Regions from separate parts of the Paenibacillus sp. Y930 genome, predicted to be linked through region 2. Evidence: riboswitches for the same ligand, from Rfam matches in the RefSeq annotation. Region 2 holds a riboswitch; the other holds the start of a gene.

Region 1 (10,144 bases), 350 kb from region 2:
ATTATCATTTGGATAATTGGGTCACTGAGACATTTAGTATTCAACAAATAGATACGCTTAATAAAGGTGATTTGGTTAAATCAATTATTAATAAATATAATATTAATACCGCAGCAGTAGTTGGAGATCGTTTATCAGATATAAATGCAGCTAAAGAAAATGGGTTAATTGCAATTGGATGTAATTTTGATTTTGCACAAGCAGATGAAATGGCTCAGGCAGATATCATTATTGAAGACTTACTAGAACTAAAAACGATATTACATAATATAGACTTAAAATAAATTGAAGTTTTTAAAAATAGGCTGTCTTTCAATCATTGGTTCAATGACTGAAGACAGCCTATTATCTATCCTACTAGCGAATTTTGCTAGCTTAACTACTAGCAGGTTTTTGACCACTAGCTTTACGTAGCTCATTGGCTAATCGATTAAACTCACTACGCGCTTCTTTGTTTTCAGTAGCGAAATACGCTGCGCTTAAAAACTTTATTACTTTATTTGCATCTTCAATACTCATCTTGTGAGCCTCTCTTTCTACTGACCCATTTCCATGTTCATCGTTATCCGTATCAGTACCTTTGGGTGGTCCGCTACTATTTTCTTGCTTCAACAATTGTAGCTTTTCATTAACTTTATTAACAAATGTCGACCAACCAGACCATTTACCATCTGCATTCATCAGTCTTGGACAGTTTTTCCCGCTCCAATCATAATGACGGCGTAAGCGATCTATCCCCCAGCTACGCTCATATAACATTTTGGCTACTAGCCCGGCGGCATGATTAAGCGTTAAGCTATAGTTACCACTTTCACAGATCTCGATTCCAATGGATGTACGATTCCCACTTTTCACATCACTGCCATCGCCAGCATGCCAACCTACTTCATTCAGCGGCAACACTTCAATCGTTTCCTTCTCATCAATAACAATATGAAAAGATGCTACCCGAGTATTTGAAGTATTTGTAAGCCATGCACGTTCATTTTTCGCCGTGCTGGATGGATTTCCTGTGTTGTGAATCGTAATGGTCGTTGGCTCTAATACTAGTGATGGTCGTCGATTATAAGGAGTAGTTTTCGGTATATGATCCTGTCTGTACTCGTTACTCATTAACATATCACTATCCTCATCCCACTTTTTGAACTCCACATAATTAATTGATAAATAGAACTTTTGCATAGTTGTCCCACTCTAATCTGATTTTTAGTAGATTCATAATATCCCTCGGCTTAACAAAGCTAGTTGAGCCACCAAGCCGTGTTTCTACAAGCACTCCGTTAACATACACTTTCTTACTTTTCCAATCTACTTTAGCACCATATAATTCAGCAATTTTACGAACAGGGATATACGTAATTCCTCTGTCCAAATAAGCAGCACAATATAATAGCTGATCGACCATTACAGGTACAAGACTAGCCCTTTCAAACCCGCTTTCAGGCTTGAATTTGACCGTAGCCGTATCAAACGTACCCAAATTGTATTTTGTTATAAGCGACATAATTTTCGAGGAATAGTTAGGGTCTGTTGCGTAGCCAGCTAATCGAATTTGCTCTGCTTGTTCTATTGCAGTTTTGGCCTCCAGCACTTTAGCGTACCTCGTATTGTTGAACAACTCATCTTGATCCTTATAATAATGATATAACGTGCGATATGCTCGAAATGCAGCTTTCTCCTTCACTTCTTGACCGCTGATAAATTCCCATGTCCCTTTTGTTACTGCATCTCCGCGCCAATATGGAGTTAGCTTTCCACCACCTACTTTAATACCGCCAAGATTATTCCAGGCGTGAAGAACTCCACCCGTTTCTAATAAGCTTTGTGCTAATCTAACCGAAGGTAATATGGGAGAACCTTGCTGACGAATCAATACAATTGTAGGTACTATTGCAGCAAAAAACTGTTGTCTCGTTAACTCGCTCAAGTTCTCATTCACTCCCTTTTTGCTCATAGTTTGAATTCTAGTAATTCTATTATTTATGCTTTAAATGAGTAGAAGGAAACGGCTATTTATCCAATGGACAAATATTCGTTTCCTTCTATTGATTCTAGCTATTGCTTCTAAAGATATAATCGTAATGTATTGTTGTAAACAGCCTCTGCCACGATCTGCGGAGAAATCCCTTTCAGATGAGCAATCTCATTAACTACATCAATAACCATCGTTGGTTCCGTCATCTTCCCTGCAAATGGACCTTCGAACGGCCATGGTCCATCGGTCTCTACCATCATTTGACCCAATGGGTATGTGCGAACAAGTTCGCGAATTTCCGCTTCAACAAAAACATCAGGTGTAATCGAGATATAATAACCATTCTCAATCATTCTATGAACCGTCTCAGTCGGCCCTTTAAACCAATGAAAATGAGCCTTTTCGATTTGATGCTTTTCTAATAGATCACAGACAATACTAGCATCTTCATATACCGCATGCAGCGCTACTGGTCGATCTACTACTTTCGCAAAGGCAAGTATTCGATCAAGAAATGCAATGTAAGGTTCTGTTGCAAATTCCCTTCCCTGTTCCCTTGCTTCAAGCGCACTATAATAAGGCAAGCCAATTTCACCAATCGCAAACGATTGCTTAGCCATATGACATTCCGTTATCCAATCTATCAGTTGCTGCTCTTCTAGTTCACTAGGTAATGGCTGCTCGGGGTGATATCCATAAGCCGGAAAGATAACCTCGCCATACTTTTGAACAAGCTCATACGTCCGTTTAGATGAGAAGAGATCCATCGAAACCGCTACAATATGGTTGACCGATTGATGCAACGAACGTTCAATGATCGCTTCACATTGTTGTTCATTATATTGCTCTAAATGAATATGCGCATCGATATACTTCAAATTTCCATTAGCCATCGTAACGTCTCCCCAAACTTTTTGTAACATCTCGAAGAACTTCTTGTAAACAAAAAGTAGCATCGAAAGCATAAGCTATTGCTTTCGAATATAACAAAAACAGTATATTAACGGAAGTACGCCCCAATAGTTAGTGGAACCTAACCATTGGGGCGCACTGCCTAACTAACTGTTCGTATGAAGTTGCTCATAAATACGCTGCTTCAATTCATTAAAAGTCGGCGTACTCCATAAGTCACTTGCTCTAGGTCTGGCAAATGGCACGATGATCTCATCAACAATTGTAGCAGGCGAAGCTGACAACACTATAATGCGATCTGACAGCAATAAAGCTTCCTCGATACTATGCGTGACGAGCAATACCGAGCGACGATTTTCTTCCCAGATGGAAAGTAACCATTGCTGCATATGTAGTCTAGTTAAGGCATCCAATGCACCAAACGGTTCATCAAGTAGCATTAGAGTCTGAGGTGATAACAATGCCCGTAGAAACGAGACACGTTGGCTCATTCCACCTGAAAGCATATGAGGATACGCGTCCGCATACTCCGCTAGTCCGACTTTTTGCAGCCATTCATTCGCTTGTGTCTGAGCTTGTTGCTTACTAACGCCTGCTACCTGTAGCGCCAGTGCAATATTACGTTTCACACTATACCACGGCATTAACGATGCTTGCTGCGGCATATAGGCAACATGACCACGTTGCCCCGTTGTCTGCTGCCCATTGATCCAAACTTCACCTTCATTAATAGGCTCTAACCCACCAATAATTTGAAATAGCGTTGTTTTCCCGCTTCCCGAAGGACCAATAACAGATACAAACTCCCCTTCGTCTACACGCAGACTAATGTTTTGCAGAATTTGTTTGTCTTGTTTCTTATGTGTAAATGACTTAGAAACCCCGTTCAATTCAAGCATTAGCCTTCACTTCCTTTCTTCGGACGCCAATGAACAAAGCGCGACTCAATAAAGGAGATAATCCAAAATAGGAAAAGGCTTAGTAGTACAATTAAGAGCACCGAAGCGAACACTCGATCCGGCATATATCCTCTGGAAGATAAGATCAAGTAACTACCTAAACCAACTTTTGGTGATAACCATTCCGCTACGACTGCACTTAGTACACTATACGAAACAGCAATTCTCAAGCCACTGAATAAATTAGTAAGCGCACTCGGTAGCTCCAAATGAATAAACAGATGCCATTTCGATGCTCCGATCATACTCAAATAATTTTTAAGCTGATGATCTGCTTGAGCGAGTCCTCCCAGTGTAGCAATACATATTGGGAAGAAACAAACTAAAATAATAAGAAATATTTTCGGCATCATTCCGTATCCAAGTAGCATCGTAAGAATAGGAGCAATAACAATGACAGGAATCGTTTGTGATAAGATCAATACCGGATAAAACCCTTTCCTAACAATAGGAAGAAAATGTAGCACTGCTGCAAGGACGAACCCGGCGATAGCTCCACCTGCAAAGCCAATAAGCGATAACTTAGTTGTAGCAGCAAAATGCTCCATCAAGCGTGGCCAATCCGCGATCATACCTTGAAATACACCAATTGGAGAAGGAATAAGCCAACTATAGACAAGCTCCATCCTTACAATTAACTCCCAGACAATGCCAATAAATAAAAGTGTCACCACTGGGGGCCATATATTACTCCAACGAGATTGCTTATTTTCCATCCGGATATTTCTCCAACAATTTATCCATCGATGCTCCGGCAATTGGATTATATGAAATTTTGATTTGTGATAAAGCACCTGGACAACCAACTTCAATCATTGCTTCATGCATCTGTTGGACAACCTGCAATAGCTCTGGAAGATCACCCTCCATTGTCGTTTCCATTGGTGCAACGCGGTACGGTAGACCAGATTGTTTAATAATTGCAATCGCTTGATCTACATATGGAATGACACTTTCGCCATTATGTGTTTTCGGAATCATCTGAATACTTAATAATGCATTAGCCATTTGTAATATCCCCTTAGTATTGGTTTATTGTGGTAAAAACTCATTTGTAAATGCTGCTTCTGCATCTAGCTCGCCGTTTAACAATTCATTGCTAAACATCCAATCGGCATAACCTTTCCATACCGACAACTTCTGTTCACCAAAGCGGGGTGCATCATCCTGATATTTCGGGCTTAACCATTGTTGACTCGCTCTTACAAGCTCCGCATTCAAATCTGGCTCAGCAGCAATTAATACTTCCGCCGCATCCGCTGGATTGTCAATGCTATATTGATAACCTTTCGCAACTGCCGCGAGGAATGAACGAACTAGCTCAGGATCTTCTTTAACGAGTTTTTCACCTGTTACAACAACTGGCGTATAGTAATCTAAGTTCTCATTGTATTCGTTCATATACACCATATTCAAATCGACACCACGTAGCTCAGCTTCAATTCCTGTCCAAGCATAGAAAATCCATGCGAAATCAACATCGCGCTCAACTGCTGTGAAGAAGTCGCTATCACCCATGTTTACAATTTCTAATTTATCAAAATCTGCATTATCCGTTCTCATTAAAGAATCAATGATTGACGTTTCAATAGGGGAACCCCAACCGCCATAACGCATACCTTCGAATTTATTAGGTGAATCAATGCCCTTGTCCTTTTTAGAGGCAAATCCCGATGTATTATGTTGAATGATCGCCGCCAATGATACAACAGGAACACCCGCTACTCTTGCTACCGTTACATTTTCTTGATAACTAATACCAAATTCAACATTGTTAGAGCCTACTGCTGCATCTGCTCCGCCTTGTACTGGAGAAATAATGTCAACTTCAAGACCTTGTTCAGCAAAATAGCCTTTATCACGCGCCACATATAACCCGGTATGATTCGTGTTCGGTGTGTAATCAAGTACGAGCTGAACCTTTCGAAGCGTCTCTGTTATGTCGCCTGCGCCAGTCGTCCCAGCTTGATTACCTTGCTTCACCTGTTCATTGCCACATGCCGTTACTACATACAATAATGCGATAACTAATAACCATTTCAATCCTTTTACTTTCATGTCTTCCTCTCCCATTCATCTCTCTAATTATGATCGTCCAAGAAGAACACGCTGATTTACATAGGTAAATAAAAAGACGCCCTTCTATAAATTAGGAAGGGCGCCGTCAATTTCGGCTGTTACTTCGCATAGAATAGATTAGGTATAGTTTTCCACTATAACTTCATCTCATGCAAAAGTATGCTCTCATTCCTACGCTGGCATTATCCAGATCAGGTCACGGGTCGGAATTGGTTCATTCCCTCTCAGCCAGCTTACTAGCTCCCCAAAGCGTATTCACTTGGTCAATCTATTGGTCATTATAGCAAAGTCATTTCTCTTTGACTACCCTTTTTCATAAAATCATAAAAAGGATGGATGAATGTGTTTACAATAAGTCTATGTATGATTGTCAAAAATGAGGAAGATGTACTTGCTCGTTGTCTTGCTAGCGTGCAACAAGCAGTAGATGAAATCATCATCGTTGATACAGGATCAACAGATCGCACAAAGGAAATTGCCGCTAGTTTTGATGCAAAAGTATATGATTTTCCATGGATTAATCACTTTGCAGATGCACGTAATTATAGCTTTGAGCAAGCAACCTCTAATTATATTATGTGGCTTGATGCCGATGATGTTATTCAACCAGCAGATCTAGAACGTCTACTGCAATTAAAACAAACATCAGATTTCAATTACGATACGGTAACGATGAAATACCATCTTTCTTTTGACGATAATGGTAACCCAACATACAGTTACCGTCGCAATCGTCTTGTAAAACGAAGTAATAACTTTCGCTGGATCGGTGCCGTTCATGAGTACTTGGCAGTATCAGGTGCAAGTTTTAACTCCGAAGTTGCCGTTACGCACCGCAAAGAGCGTCAATCTAGTGATCGTAACTTGAATATTTATTTGGCACGACATGAAGCTAGGGAACAGTTTTCTCCACGCGATCAATTCTATTTCGCTAACGAATTGCGTGATCATCAAAGATACGAGGAAGCGATTCAATGGTATGACACTTTCCTTGAAGATAATGGGGGTTGGGTTGAAGACAATGTTGCCGCTTGCTCACGTAAAGCTCATTGTTATGAAGCACTTGGTCAACCTAATCTAGCTATTATTCATCTGCTTCGTACATTGCAATATATTCCACCTCGCCCGGACTTCTGCTGCCAGCTTGGTGCGCTTTTTGTTAATGATAGCAAATTTCAACAAGCGATTTACTGGTACGAGCAAGCGCTCTTAACTTCCCAGTATACATCCGATATGAGCTTCCATAATCCAGCAACTGCGACATGGTTACCTCAACTACAATTAACGGTATGTTATGATCGTCTAGGGAATTTGCAAAAGGCAGTTGAACATCATCGACTTGCTATGGCTATTAATCCGAATCATCCAAGTATGAAATATAATGAGAACTACTACAAGGGCAAAGGCTTATTATAGTCACTCATTAGCTTCACCAGTGTTCTGCCTCGTGCCTGTCCCTTAAGTAAAGTAGGTAGAACATCTGGCAGTTGCTCCAGTGTAACTTCTTGCTGGATTAACTCTTCTAAATTTGCTAATTTGAAGTCTGTCGCCAAGCGATTCCACACACTAAGTCGGGTGTCCATCGGGCAATATACAGAGTCGATACCAAGTAAATTAATGCCTCTTAGTATGAATGGGAGTACGGTTGTTGGTATTTTCACTCCACCAGTTAATCCACTAACAGCTACGGCTCCTCCATACTGAAGTTTACTTAGGAGCGCTGCAAGTTGCTCGCCTCCAACTGGATCGATAGCTGCTGCCCACTTCTGTTTGTCTAATGTTCTCACTTCTCCATTATAAACATCTGTACGCGATACAATTGTAGTTGCTCCGATTTTTTTCAAATATTCATGTTCCGATTCTTTACCAGTACTAGCTTCAACCTCGTAACCAAGTTTAGACAAAATAGCGACGGCAAAGCTTCCAACACCACCTGTTGCCCCTGTGACAAGTACTTTACCATTCTCAGGTGATACGTTATTATCTTCTAGTCGTTGAATGGATAATGCTGCAGTAAAACCAGCAGTACCAATAATCATTGCTTCTTTCAGCGTAAGACCGGTCGGAAGTGGCACAATCCAATCGGCTGAGATACGAGCATATTCACTGTAACCTCCAAAATGTGAAACACCGATAGCATAACTAGTGGCGATCACTTCATCCCCTATTTGAAATCTATCATCTTCAGATGAAACAACTACTCCCGCCAGGTCAATGCCAGGAACAAATGGATAAGTATTCACAATGTTACCGTTAGGAATAGTGGCTAAGCTATCTTTATAATTAACTCCAGAATAGTGAACGCGAATCAGCACTTCTCCTTGTGGTAAATCATCAAATGTTAGCGTTTTAATGTCTATAGAAAATTGATCCTCTTGCTTACTCACAACTAATGCATTGAATGATTGTGTCATCGTTGTACTCCTTTTAATATGTAGTCAGCAGGGGCAGTGAACAGTCTCTCTTGTCACTTCACTTAGCATGCAGTTTTTCTTATAAGCATAACAAAAAAATACACGAAATAGTACTAACAACCGTTCAAAACCTTTGAGCTTACGACATGAACAAGGGAGAAGCATGCATAATTTTTATGCACACTTCTCCCTCTATTAGGCTTGCTGTTTGAACTTCATATTCGATGTCGACTAAACTACGTTAGCATAACTTCGTTATCAAAGTCCGCTGTTTGAACTTCCCTTACTTGATTGCTCACCAATTAACTCCCAATCTGTTGCAGTATAACTCCCCATTTGCCATAAAGAAACGCCCTTCAATTCATAAAACTTAGCAAGCCATATTTTTTTGTCAATGCTTTGCGTATCCTCATAGTACATTACATGACTGCCACGCTCATCTGCAAACTCAGCTTTCGTTAGAAAATACGGCATCGTCCATGTCTTAACGACGCTTTGCATCGCTAATCTTTTCTCCACATCTGCAATCGCTGGAATAACTGGAGATGCGGTTACGCCATTGGAAGTAATCCATTGATTAGCCTGCTTCGAAATACCTAGTACTAGCTTTTCTTTGGGAATCACTTGAAGTGCCGTTACAATCGTATCGTTCACAAGCGGCAATGGAGCTGACGGAAGCTGGCTATCGGTAAAGTCATGGGCCATCAGAATAACTGTATCCGCAAGTTTACCTATTTCCTTCAAATCATAACCTTTATAGTAATAAATCGGCGGAACAGCAACTGACAATGTATACGCACCTAGCTGCTTCTTCAAATCTTGCAGAAATGCAACATAATCAGCGGAACTGTCCTCTTTCAACAATCCTTCAAAATCTATACTTACCCCCGTGAACGAGTAAGTTGGATCATTTAAAGTAGATACTAACGACTCGATAAATGCAGTCTGAGCTATTTTATCTTTAAGAAAGTCTTTCAAATTGCTATTGTCGTAAAATACCATCAGTTCCTTCGTTAATTGAGCAGAGTCGGCAGCAGTAAGAGCCTCCACATAACCACTTGGAATGACATTTACTGTTTTACTAGTCTTTGAATTTGTTTTCAAAGTTGCAACTCCAGCGCTACTATATTCCAAATGAGACCATCCGAGGATAACATCGGTAAGCTTATTCATCTGATTGATCGCACCATAGGATGAAATGGCATAAAAACCTGTAAAATCAACTTTTTCTTCAGAAACTCGCTTATCAATTAAGCGATAAATAACGGCTGCAGCCTGTTTGCGAATTAACGACTCTTTCGGCTTAAAGCCCGCTTGATCGCCTTCCATAATACCGCGACTAGCTGCGTAGTAAACATATGGTTGCATATCTACATCAATTGCAGATTGATCCTTGAAAGCCCGAATATCCCGCTCCTTCTTCCAATCTGTTGCAAGCCATTGCTGACGTACTTCATCCTTTTCCGAATCTAGTAACGCTTTCCCTACTAGCATTGCAACCTCTTGTCTAGTAATCGTTTGCGCTGGATTGAATGATCCCTTCTGATCTAGTAAACTATCAATCCACTTATGTTCATAGGCAACAGAAATAAACTTCGCTGACCAGCGATCCTTGGCAACCCCTGCAGGAATAGTTCCAATGGTTGCTGTTTCTAGCTGACTCGCCATAACAAGTAGCTTAATAAATGCCTCTCGTGATAGGTCAGCATTTGGACGATATGTTCTATCCTCGTATCCATTTATAATACCTAATGCAGATAACGAATAAATTGGTTCTCGCGAATAATCGTTCTCCTCATCCTTAA
Region 2 (10,144 bases):
ACTAGGATGTACAGACTCCACAATAATGTGATGAGAAGCGATAAGTCGTTTTTTATGCTGCGCGGGCTTACCCCATAGGACGAAAATAAGAGGCTCCTCTTTACTGCTTAACTTAGTAATAATAGCATCAGTGAACAATTCCCAGCCCTTTTTCTGATGAGAATTTGCTGCACCTGCTCGTACGGTAAGCACCGTGTTGAGCAGTAATACCCCTTGTCTGGCCCACTTTTCTAATGAACCGTTTCCAGACTCAGCAATTGCTAGATCATTAAATCGTTCCTTCATAATATTGCGCAATGATGGCGGCAAGGGCATCGAATTAGCAACAGAAAATGCTAATCCTTCAGCCTGACCTTCTCCGTGATAAGGATCCTGCCCTAATATTACTACTCTTGTTCTATCGTAATCTGTCAAATGTAGTGCATGAAATATTTGATTCTTCGATGGATATATTATATGCTGTTCATATTCTAATTCGATAAATTGTGATAGTTGCTCAAAATAGGATGTATTATATTCTGCTTGCAGTATTTGTCCCCACTGATTGTTAGGTAATTGCATCATTCATTCTCCCTCTCTCATACTATAAGGTGAACAATACTATAAGAATTTGCTAGAATCAACCTTCAGCCCAATGTTTCGAGAAATTAATAAAAAATTAGTTAATGCTTCCGATGTTACTTTTTATTCCAAGTAGTAGTATCAGGAAGCTAATAAAAAGTTGAGGAGTATGACATATGAGCTTAATGGATAAAATCAAGAGCGGTGTCTCTGAAGCAGGTCAGAAAGCAAAAATCGTTGTGGAAGTGAATAAGTTACGACTTATTAATGTTTCAAAGCAATCGGAAATTAATTCGCTCTATAAGCAAATTGGGGAAAAGGTATCTCAATATGTGGATCAAAGCATTGCACTAGAACCGGCTTTGTTTGCAAGTGAATTAGAACAAGTTAATATACTGAAATTTGAAATGGAACAAAATACACATCAGATTCATAATCTTAACGACGAGAAGTCATGTCCTCATTGCCAACATCATAATGCCTTTGATGCTAGAGAATGTAGCAAATGTCATGAGCCGTTTCCGATTCATGAGATCGCTAATATTGAGGATGACAACAATACGGTACAATTACTTGTTCAGAATAATAAGCTAGATACAAAGGAATAGTTATATGAGCCAGCAAAACGTAGCAAATACAACAAGTATAACGGATTATATATATCGGATTACTTGTCATGAGCAGGAGAGATCGCTATGCAGTATGGAGATGAGAGCATTATGGGGCGCAAGCTTTGATGTAGATTATTCCACCATACTGTTGCGCAGTGAAATACAGCAACATGTCGATCGGAGTCCGTTCGTCAAATACCGGCTTGCCATCTGGTGCGAAGGCTCTGATCTGGACACTTTACTGGATAAAGTATCACTATTGCCTCAAGTTACACGAACCTATAAAGTAGTTGCACTCGATCAAATGCGAGGCGAACAAGTAGAGCGGATCGCTTTCCAAGAGCGACGAATAATCGAGCAGCAGCTTGGCGGACAAGTGAAGGGCGAAGTGGATTTGAAGCAGCCTGAACTACTGCTAGGAGTAATACAGCTCGAGGAAGCTTGGGTGTTTGGCGAGCTGGAGTGGCATGATCCAATCTGGCAACGGCATAATGATAAACCGCGGCATTATTCGACTGCATTAAGTACAAAGGTAGCTCGGTCATTAGTCAATATTGCTGTACCATCATTGAATGAAAGCATTCAATTCTTCGATCCATGCTGTGGAATCGGTACAGTATTGATGGAAGCATGCTCGCAAGGGATCAAAGCATCGGGCGGCGATATCAATCCACTTGCTGTAGTTGGCGCGCGAGAAAATATGGCAGCATTCGATTACCATTGTGAATTACGTATTCATAATATGATTGAAATAGAAACAACATATGATGTCGCGATAGTCGATCTCCCTTATAATCATTGCTCAGTTCTTCCAGCGGATGAGCGGTATGAAATGCTACGATCATTAAGTTCCATGGCTAGCCGAGTAATTATTGTATCGGTGGAGCCAATTAGAACGGAATTAATGGAGCTTGGCTTTCGGATTGAAGATGAAGCATGTATCGAAAAAGCACATTTCAAGCGTGATGTATTTCTATGTAGTACTAGCTGAAGGAAAACGTAATAATGATGCTAAAGCTAACATAAATCAATAGAATCATATCGTTGATGCTATATTTCGTTACATAATAATAAGTTCTTTTCGCTTGAAATTGCTTCGCTTCCATGGAAATCCCAATGCGGTGTGCACGACGAATGCTTTGAGCGAGGAGCGGGATGAAATAAAGTTTCATTCGTACAAATAGTGAACGAACCCCATTTCCTAATTGCATGCGCCGTACGTTAAGTGCTTGTGTACGAATATGAAATTCTTCAATAATGATTGGAATTAAGCGAATACCAGCCATAAATGCATATACGTATTTAGCAGGTAAACGTAATTGTTGCATCAGAGAGTAGAGTAATAATGTTGGAGATGTCGTTAACAAGAGGATCAGACTAACGATTCCAATAAGGACAGACTTACTACCAATAAGCGTTGCCGAAGCAATGCTTTCTTCTGAAATCTTCATAATTCCCCACTGCCACAAAACTTCTTGACCTCTTCCGAACAACAAAAGCGTAAACGCTGAGGAGATAGCTGAAATTATTATCGGAATATGCAGCAGGGCTAATTTACGAATAGGGAAGCCGCTCATCGTCCATAACAACATACTAAAGCTAATAAATAGTAAAATGTACTGCTCGGCATTGCGACTGAAAAAGAGAAAGATCATAATTGCCATCAGGACCACGAATTTGAATGCTGGATTGACATCATGAAGCCATGTTGTCTTAGTTGGTATGAACCAATTCCATACATTGTCCACTAGCATCACCTCTTTCTCTGTGTTGATTGTTGATTGTTATCGAATGTAGACGACCATCTGCAATATGCCACTCCTCACTAGCAATATGTGAAGCAATAATAGGGTCATGCGTAATCATCATAATCGTAACACCTTGTGCGTTCATTTGCTGAAGCTTCTCAATAATGGTAAATGTGTTGGCAGCATCCTGACCGAAGGTAGGTTCATCTAACAATAGAATCGGTCGTTGCTCTACCATCGCTGTTAATATACTAAGTCGGCGTTTTTGACCAACGGAACATTCAAAGGGATGTCGATCTAATGGCATATGTAATCTGAATTGAGCAAATAAGTTTTGAATGGTCTCCATGTAATCATTCTGCGGTTTATGCCCCTGCTGCTTCTTATGAGCTTTGCTGCTTTTGTAATCGGGTTGAGATATGTCCTGCTTGTAGGAATGGAGTAACTCCTCATAAATAGTATCCGCGATGAATTGTAGTTCAGGACTTTGAAATACATAAGAGATTTCTAGCGGTACTGTTAACTTTCTTGATTTACCAGTTGCGATCGCTTGGTCGTATATTTTATATTGTCCGCTGCTATCGATTAGACGAGCTAACGCAAGCAGTAATGAGCTTTTTCCTGCGCCATTCGCACCTGTAATAGCAATCCATGAACCTTCTGTAATCGTAGCATGCTCGACTTCGATAAGTGTACGATTGCCTCGCGAACCACTGAACTGCTCAAGTTCGATGATGATATTAGTACTAGTGGGAGTAGCAGTATGATAAGAAATATGCTTCTGCCCAGATAAATAGGTTTGCCATACATTCGGATACCAAATGCCATATTGAAGCAGTAATTGCTGCTGAGTTTCAAAGATAGAAGAGGGGGTATCATCAGCAACAATTACGCCTGATTCATTCAATATAACAACTCGATCAAACCAATCGAGTATACCATCTACATGATGTTCGACAACAATGACAGTATGCTGCTGTAAACTGTTACGCAAACTTTCCCAAATAAGCTGTTTCCCTTCGGGGTCAAGTAGAGCGGAAGGCTCATCAAGGAAAACGGTATGAGGCTCTAACAGCAGTACTGCTGCCAAAGCAAGTCGCTGCTTCATCCCTTGGGAGAGTCTTCCAATCGGCGTATGCAGTGATGGAAGTTGAAGCCCAACTACATCAAGGACATGACGCATCGCTGGCTCCATTAACTCGCGAGCCATTTGTCGATTTTCTAAGACGAAGGCAAGCTCCTCATCAACATAGCGCATACAAAATTGGGTGTCAGGATCTTGAAAGACAAATCCCCAATGTTCTGGCGTCTGAATCGATGTACAGTGCATCGGAACAGAGGAGTAGGTAGGGATAATACCACTTAGTACTTGTAGCAATGTAGATTTTCCCGAGCCGCTAGGACCGAGAATAAGAATCTTCTCTCCTTCAGCGATATGTAAGTTGAAATCTTGGAAGACTAATCTTTGCTCTCCACTGAATTTGAGCCGTAATTGCTCCACACTTACTGCGATATTAGCCAAACGCTATCCCTCCATTCGTATGCTTCCAGCATTACTTCATTATTTTTGCAATTGCTCGAATTCTTTTTGATCAATCGGTCGTACTAACGACGTCACTTTTGTTTTCTCTAATGCACGAACAATATAGTAAGCAAAAATACCTGTAAAGATAAATGCACTAATGACGCGTAAGCCGTATTTCACGATTAAAGCCCAAGTTTCAAGATCGGCATAGCCATAGCCAAGATCTAGCATAAAACTACCTAGACATGACAGAACTCCCGCCAAGCCAGCAACGACTAAATTATATTTTTTGTAGCGGAAACTAGCAAATACAAGCTCAGCAGCAAGTCCTTGTACAAATCCATACATTAATACTTCTAAGCCTGCTGATGCCATAATCGAGGATAGGGCAGAAGCTGCAACACTAGCGATTAGAGCGGCACCAGGTTTGCGGACAACTAGATAGGCAAAGGGACCAACCATGAACCACATGCCATAAATCAATTGTCTAAAAGTTGGGAGTATCGGTTTCACTACACTGTAAAGATTATCCCAGAAATGCATAATAACTCCGAAAACAATACCAATCATAATAATGACGACAACATCTGTAAGCTTTAATTTGTTCATACTGCTAACCTCCAACATTTTTTGTGATGGAAGCATAAAAAGACCGTCTGGTAATACGCAGACGGTCAGAAAAATTTCTTCTAGAACCCCATTCTCTACGCTGGTATTATCCAGTTCAGATCAACGGTCAGTAGCGGTACTAGCTACTATCTCAGCCTGATTCCTCAAGCACCCGGACGGTTTCATATGCAACTGTCTTATAACTTACTACAGTTTCCTATATTATACAATAACTTTTGGAAGGAAAGTTTCGGTTGTAGCAGTAATCTAAATTTTTTCATATGTTTTCAAGCCTGGGTGAGTGAAGCTTGAGAACTGATTAAGTAATTCGGCAGCATCATTAGCTACAAGGTTCATCTCGTTATACATTGGCTTCAAAAATTGCTCCTGCTGCATATGATCGAAGAAGGAGAGTAGATGGTCATAGTAGCCATTTACATTCAATAATCCACAAGGCTTCTGATGTAGACCAATCTGACTCCAAGTGAATACTTCAAAAAACTCTTCCATCGTACCAGGTCCGCCCGGTAATGCAATAAAGCCATCGGCTAATTCGATCATCTTATGTTTACGCTCATGCATATTGTCTACTTTAATAAGCTTGGTAAGTCCATGATGCGAAATTTCGCGTTGCTCTAATAAGGCAGGAATGACTCCGATAACTTCTCCACCTTCTTGTAGTACCGTATCAGCAATGATACCCATAATTCCAACGCTTGCTCCACCGTATACAAGTGTCAGCTTACGTCTAACTAATTCTTTGCCAAGCTTTATCGCTGCTTCACGATATACCTCGGATGCGCCCATACTGGAGCCGCAATATACTGCAATGGTTTTCATAATAGTCCTCAATTCTAATTAATTGTGTATCTATATCTAGCGTAATCATACTACACTTATTATTTATTTATCGGCCGTAATTTGCTGCACCGCTAATGCTAAGAACATAAAATGTGTAGAACCGCCTCCCATTACATATTCCACTTGTTGCCACAAATAAGGGAAGACCAACAGTTCGGGAAAGTCGGGGCGAATCAATGCAGTGCCAGAGATGACGCCGCCGGGAATATACGACCAATCAGCGCGATTAAGTCCATACCCTACTGTTGCCGATATAGCCCCGACACCCGACGCGAACGACGCCGTATTGGATCCAGGGTGACATCCAAGAACAAAGTTAAGCGCATTAAGAGCTAATTCGGGATCGAAAATATCAGGATATGTATTATGTAGGAAATAGTACTCAAATCCCAGTCTTTGGATCCCCCATCCAGCACCCCATATATGCGGGCGATACGGTATTCCATAAGGTGTTTCGGCGCTCTGCTGCGCAAACTGTTCTTTCAAAGCAGGTAATGCATCGCGAATCTTTTTGGTGAAACTAGCGTCATTCAGCACTTTCTCGGCTCTTGCGGTAAACCAGCCCACCTTGTCAATGGAGTCGACGATATAATCGGATTCTGATAGTAGAAAGTCTTTATATTGTTGTTCGCCGGTGGTGAGGAATAATTCTACAGCGGCAAGTAATTTTGCCTCCTTGGCGGGACTGGATCCATCTGTCACTTTAAAGATCTCGGAGGCGGCCTGCAATGCTTGAGCACTTAATATATGGTTGAAATCTTGCAATGCGCGGGAAGCGGCAGCCAGATGAGCAGCGGTCGTCAATTCGCGCGGCGGATTATTCTCGGTGAACACCCAGCGGTCGTCATCATTTCCTTTAATACCGTCAGTCATCGTCGCGCTGTCGCCAAGATGTACATACTGCCGCAGGTCGTTTTCGATAATCCCACGATACAGCCGCCCCAATGCACGATAACTACCTACGACGGACAAGACACCATGCTCGATTTGCTGTAAGATGTCGTTCTTTCCGTCTGGTTGGTGGATTTCAACGATGCGTTCGTCTTGATCGATCGTCGTCACATCATAATTGACATCGAAGGCTTCATACGCTAGGGCTAAGGTGTAAAATTCGGCAGATTGTGACTCGACACGAAGGTCAAAATCACCAGCATCGTGCCAGCCCCCAACATTCAGCCCTGGAACGACGTCGCCTGGTTTGTATTGGGTCAGTGTGGATGGCCCTTGTTCGTATCCATCGAAGTGATTATAATTTACCGGGGCCATCCGAGCGTCGTCATCATGACAATGGCCATGCCATACGCGGTATTTTTCACTCACTCGCATATGACACATCTGTACCGGAAGAAAATACTCCAGCACCGGCTGCCAGACGCCTCGGTCATAAACATCGCTGGCGATACGGAATACGGACGATTCCGACGAGCCGTAACGAACTTTGTACAGACCATCTTCCCTTATATCCGTAAAGTCGAATTTCAAATAGCGATAGCGGAGAAATTGTCCCCATTCCAATCCTTGAGCCGAGAGTACCTTGTTCTCGCCTGTCTCGATTATTTTAAGAAGGACTGGTTTTTCGCGTATATTTTCACGTTTATCAAGTTCAATGATGGCCGTTTTCGTCTGTTTCGGATGGTAGCCTACTTGTGATGTTTGAACGACTGCTGGATTCATCCAATCTTCTATAACATTCGGTGTAATTACCCATTGAATCGCATTGTTGGTCGCCCCTTTAGGTACTTCGCTACTAAGTACAAACCAGCCGTTGTTATGGTTCATGCGGCCATCGTACAGTTTAAGCTCTGCACCCTTACTTTCGACAGTAAAGCGGTTGTACGGATCGTCGGGCCGTGAGGTAAAGCGTTTACCAACGGCATACGGATCGGCGATGAGGTCATCGGCAATGATCGGATTGTAGCCCTTGTTGTCGCCAGACAGTCGCTTTGTGTCAGCCTTTGCATCGGGTTCGCTAAAATTACCAGTATGTACATAATTGGGCGGTACCGATAGAACCGGTCCGTTGGGCTGCTGCGGAAAAATTCCATGCCTGTCGTCCATAATCCAAGGTTTTCCGAATAGTACGCCAGGAAACAGTTCCATGTTAAAGCATATTTTACCGACAAACTTGTCAGGTATCGGTCTATCTAGATCTACAGACACTTTGATCGACGAGCCTTCACCTTTAACAACCACTTTGTAATTGAACTCAAAATCTGGATAGATCATCGGATTGAAACCTTTAAGGTGCCTTGATGTGTCCGGAAAACTTAACGAAGTGGTAATCGTATTCAACTCTTCATCCAGTTCTCGCTTACCTTGCTTTGGTACGGGTTGCCACTGTCCAGGCGTCTGTTCAAAACGTATATCGCCGTTCGTAGCAACGCGATTTCCATGCATGATGATGCTGACACCTGATTGATGCCCTTCCGGATAAATATCGTCGAAGGCCATAATATCTACACCAATATTTTGAAAATAACCTGACAAGGTGCTTAACTTAAATCCCTGCTTGTTACGAGCAATGTTATCCATTTCTTTTTCCACTATTGTTCTCCTCCTCTATTCTATTATTTGGTATAATCATACAATATATTATAGCTGATAACTCGCTCTATCGTTAGCTTTTATTAACCAAACCATGTGGAGTATGTAGTGTCAATTTCGTATACAACAATTAGCAAAATCAAGAATGGAATTACATATGTAAATATATATCAGCAATCTTTATGGCAAAATATTAATTTGACTATCACTCGATTGCTCCCCATTATTATAGAATATCGATCGCTCTAAGTTCGTTCTTTTCTATAGTGGGAGGCATCTATGAATAAACATCATTTACATAAAAACCAAGAAACCCGCTGGAGGCTCTCCGGCATCTTTAAGTTGGTGAAGCGATTCCGAATATGGATCATCGGGATTATGCTTCTACTTTTATCGCTATTAGCAATCGGGGTCTATTGGATCCATACTCTTGATATCGCCAAACTAGTCGTTCCTATATCTGCTCCGACCCAATTTATAGATCGGTACGGCGAGGTTAGTTCCGAGGTCACATCTGCAAAAATTGAATATGTTTCGATCGATCAAGTACCGCTGCATCTCCAACAGGCGATCGTCGCGGTCGAAGATAAGAGATATTATGATCACACCGGAGTGGACATCTTTGGAATTGTTCGCGCAGCTTTCCGTAATGCAAAGGAAGGCGGTGCAGTACAAGGCGGAAGCACGATTACTCAGCAGCTTGCCAAGAACGTATTTCTAACGGGTGAAAAAACATTTTCACGCAAGCTGACGGAAGCTGCTTATGCACTCAAGATCGAGACACTTTATAATAAGGACCAAATTCTCGAAATGTATTTGAATCAAATTTATTTTGGAGAAGGCCAATGGGGAGTGCAAAGGGCAGCCAAGCGGTATTTCGGCAAACAAACGAATGATTTGACATTGGCCGAGAGCGCTTTGCTTGCCGCATTACCGAAAGCGCCAAGTCGATATTCACCCCTTAAAAATAAGGAGATTGCATTGGAGCGTCGCAACCTCGTTCTAGGATTAATGAAAGATGAGGGTTTTATCTCCGAAACAGATTATCTACACGCCAAAGCAGAACCGATTAAAGTGCTGAAGGAAATTCCTCAGGAACAGGTCAACCATTTGTTAGGTCAATATGCTTCATATATGGATGAAGTAATCGAAGAGGCCATTCGTGTATATGGATTTACCGAGCGTCAACTGCTTGCTGGAAATCTACTCATCTACACAGAGCTGGATCCGGTGGTTCAGAACGCAATGGAAGAAACATACCGCAATGAATCTTTGTTCCCAGAAAGCGCATCCGACCAGTTGCTGCAGAGCGGGGCAGTCATCATGGATCCGTCAACTGGTGGTATACGCGGAATTGTGGGCCAGCGAGGAGAGCATGTATTCCGAGGTTTCAATCATGCTACACAGCTTGTCAGGCAACCCGGATCGGTATTCAAGCCATTAATCGTCTACGCACCTGCTTTGGAAAGAGGGTACGACGAAAATTCGACACTATATGATGGTCCATTGGATATTCAGGGTTACCGACCTAATAATGTGGATCACCTGACTTTAGGGCAAGTATCGCTTCAAGAGGCAGTTATCCAATCCAGAAATATTCCAGCGGTATGGCTGTTGAACGAAATTGGACTTAATACTGGCATAGAGTTTGTAGAGAAACTCGGTATTCCGCTAGTAGAGGAAGA

What was found. A riboswitch is a leader RNA that binds a small molecule or an ion and turns the genes downstream of it on or off. The one in region 2 is predicted to bind thiamine pyrophosphate.
Region 1: another riboswitch for thiamine pyrophosphate. It lies ahead of AC1TO5_RS01945 (ABC transporter substrate-binding protein); the one in region 2 lies ahead of AC1TO5_RS03565 (ECF transporter S component).

Annotation. Positions count from the first base shown of each region.
Region 1 is NZ_JBXCIX010000001.1:378,569-388,712, forward strand. It holds gene AC1TO5_RS01910 (HAD family hydrolase) at 1-284, shown strand, start outside; gene AC1TO5_RS01915 (peptidoglycan recognition protein family protein) at 376-1,182, opposite strand; gene AC1TO5_RS01920 (glucosaminidase domain-containing protein) at 1,157-1,927, opposite strand; gene AC1TO5_RS01925 (TatD family hydrolase) at 2,065-2,898, opposite strand; gene AC1TO5_RS01930 (ABC transporter ATP-binding protein) at 3,034-3,786, opposite strand; gene AC1TO5_RS01935 (ABC transporter permease) at 3,786-4,562, opposite strand; gene AC1TO5_RS01940 (MTH1187 family thiamine-binding protein) at 4,552-4,854, opposite strand; gene AC1TO5_RS01945 (ABC transporter substrate-binding protein) at 4,879-5,904, opposite strand; TPP riboswitch at 6,076-6,182, opposite strand; gene AC1TO5_RS01950 (glycosyltransferase family 2 protein) at 6,262-7,341, shown strand; gene AC1TO5_RS01955 (NADPH:quinone oxidoreductase family protein) at 7,317-8,339, opposite strand; gene AC1TO5_RS01960 (glycosyl hydrolase family 18 protein) at 8,598-10,144, opposite strand, start outside.
Region 2 is NZ_JBXCIX010000001.1:731,255-741,398, reverse strand. It holds gene AC1TO5_RS03590 (uracil-DNA glycosylase) at 1-564, opposite strand, end outside; gene AC1TO5_RS03585 (zinc ribbon domain-containing protein) at 738-1,169, shown strand; gene AC1TO5_RS03580 (TRM11 family SAM-dependent methyltransferase) at 1,174-2,163, shown strand; gene AC1TO5_RS03575 (energy-coupling factor transporter transmembrane component T family protein) at 2,156-2,920, opposite strand; gene AC1TO5_RS03570 (ATP-binding cassette domain-containing protein) at 2,886-4,442, opposite strand; gene AC1TO5_RS03565 (ECF transporter S component) at 4,482-5,054, opposite strand; TPP riboswitch at 5,130-5,240, opposite strand; gene AC1TO5_RS03560 (LOG family protein) at 5,322-5,894, opposite strand; gene AC1TO5_RS03555 (glycoside hydrolase family 9 protein) at 5,958-8,459, opposite strand; gene AC1TO5_RS03550 (transglycosylase domain-containing protein) at 8,739-10,144, shown strand, end outside.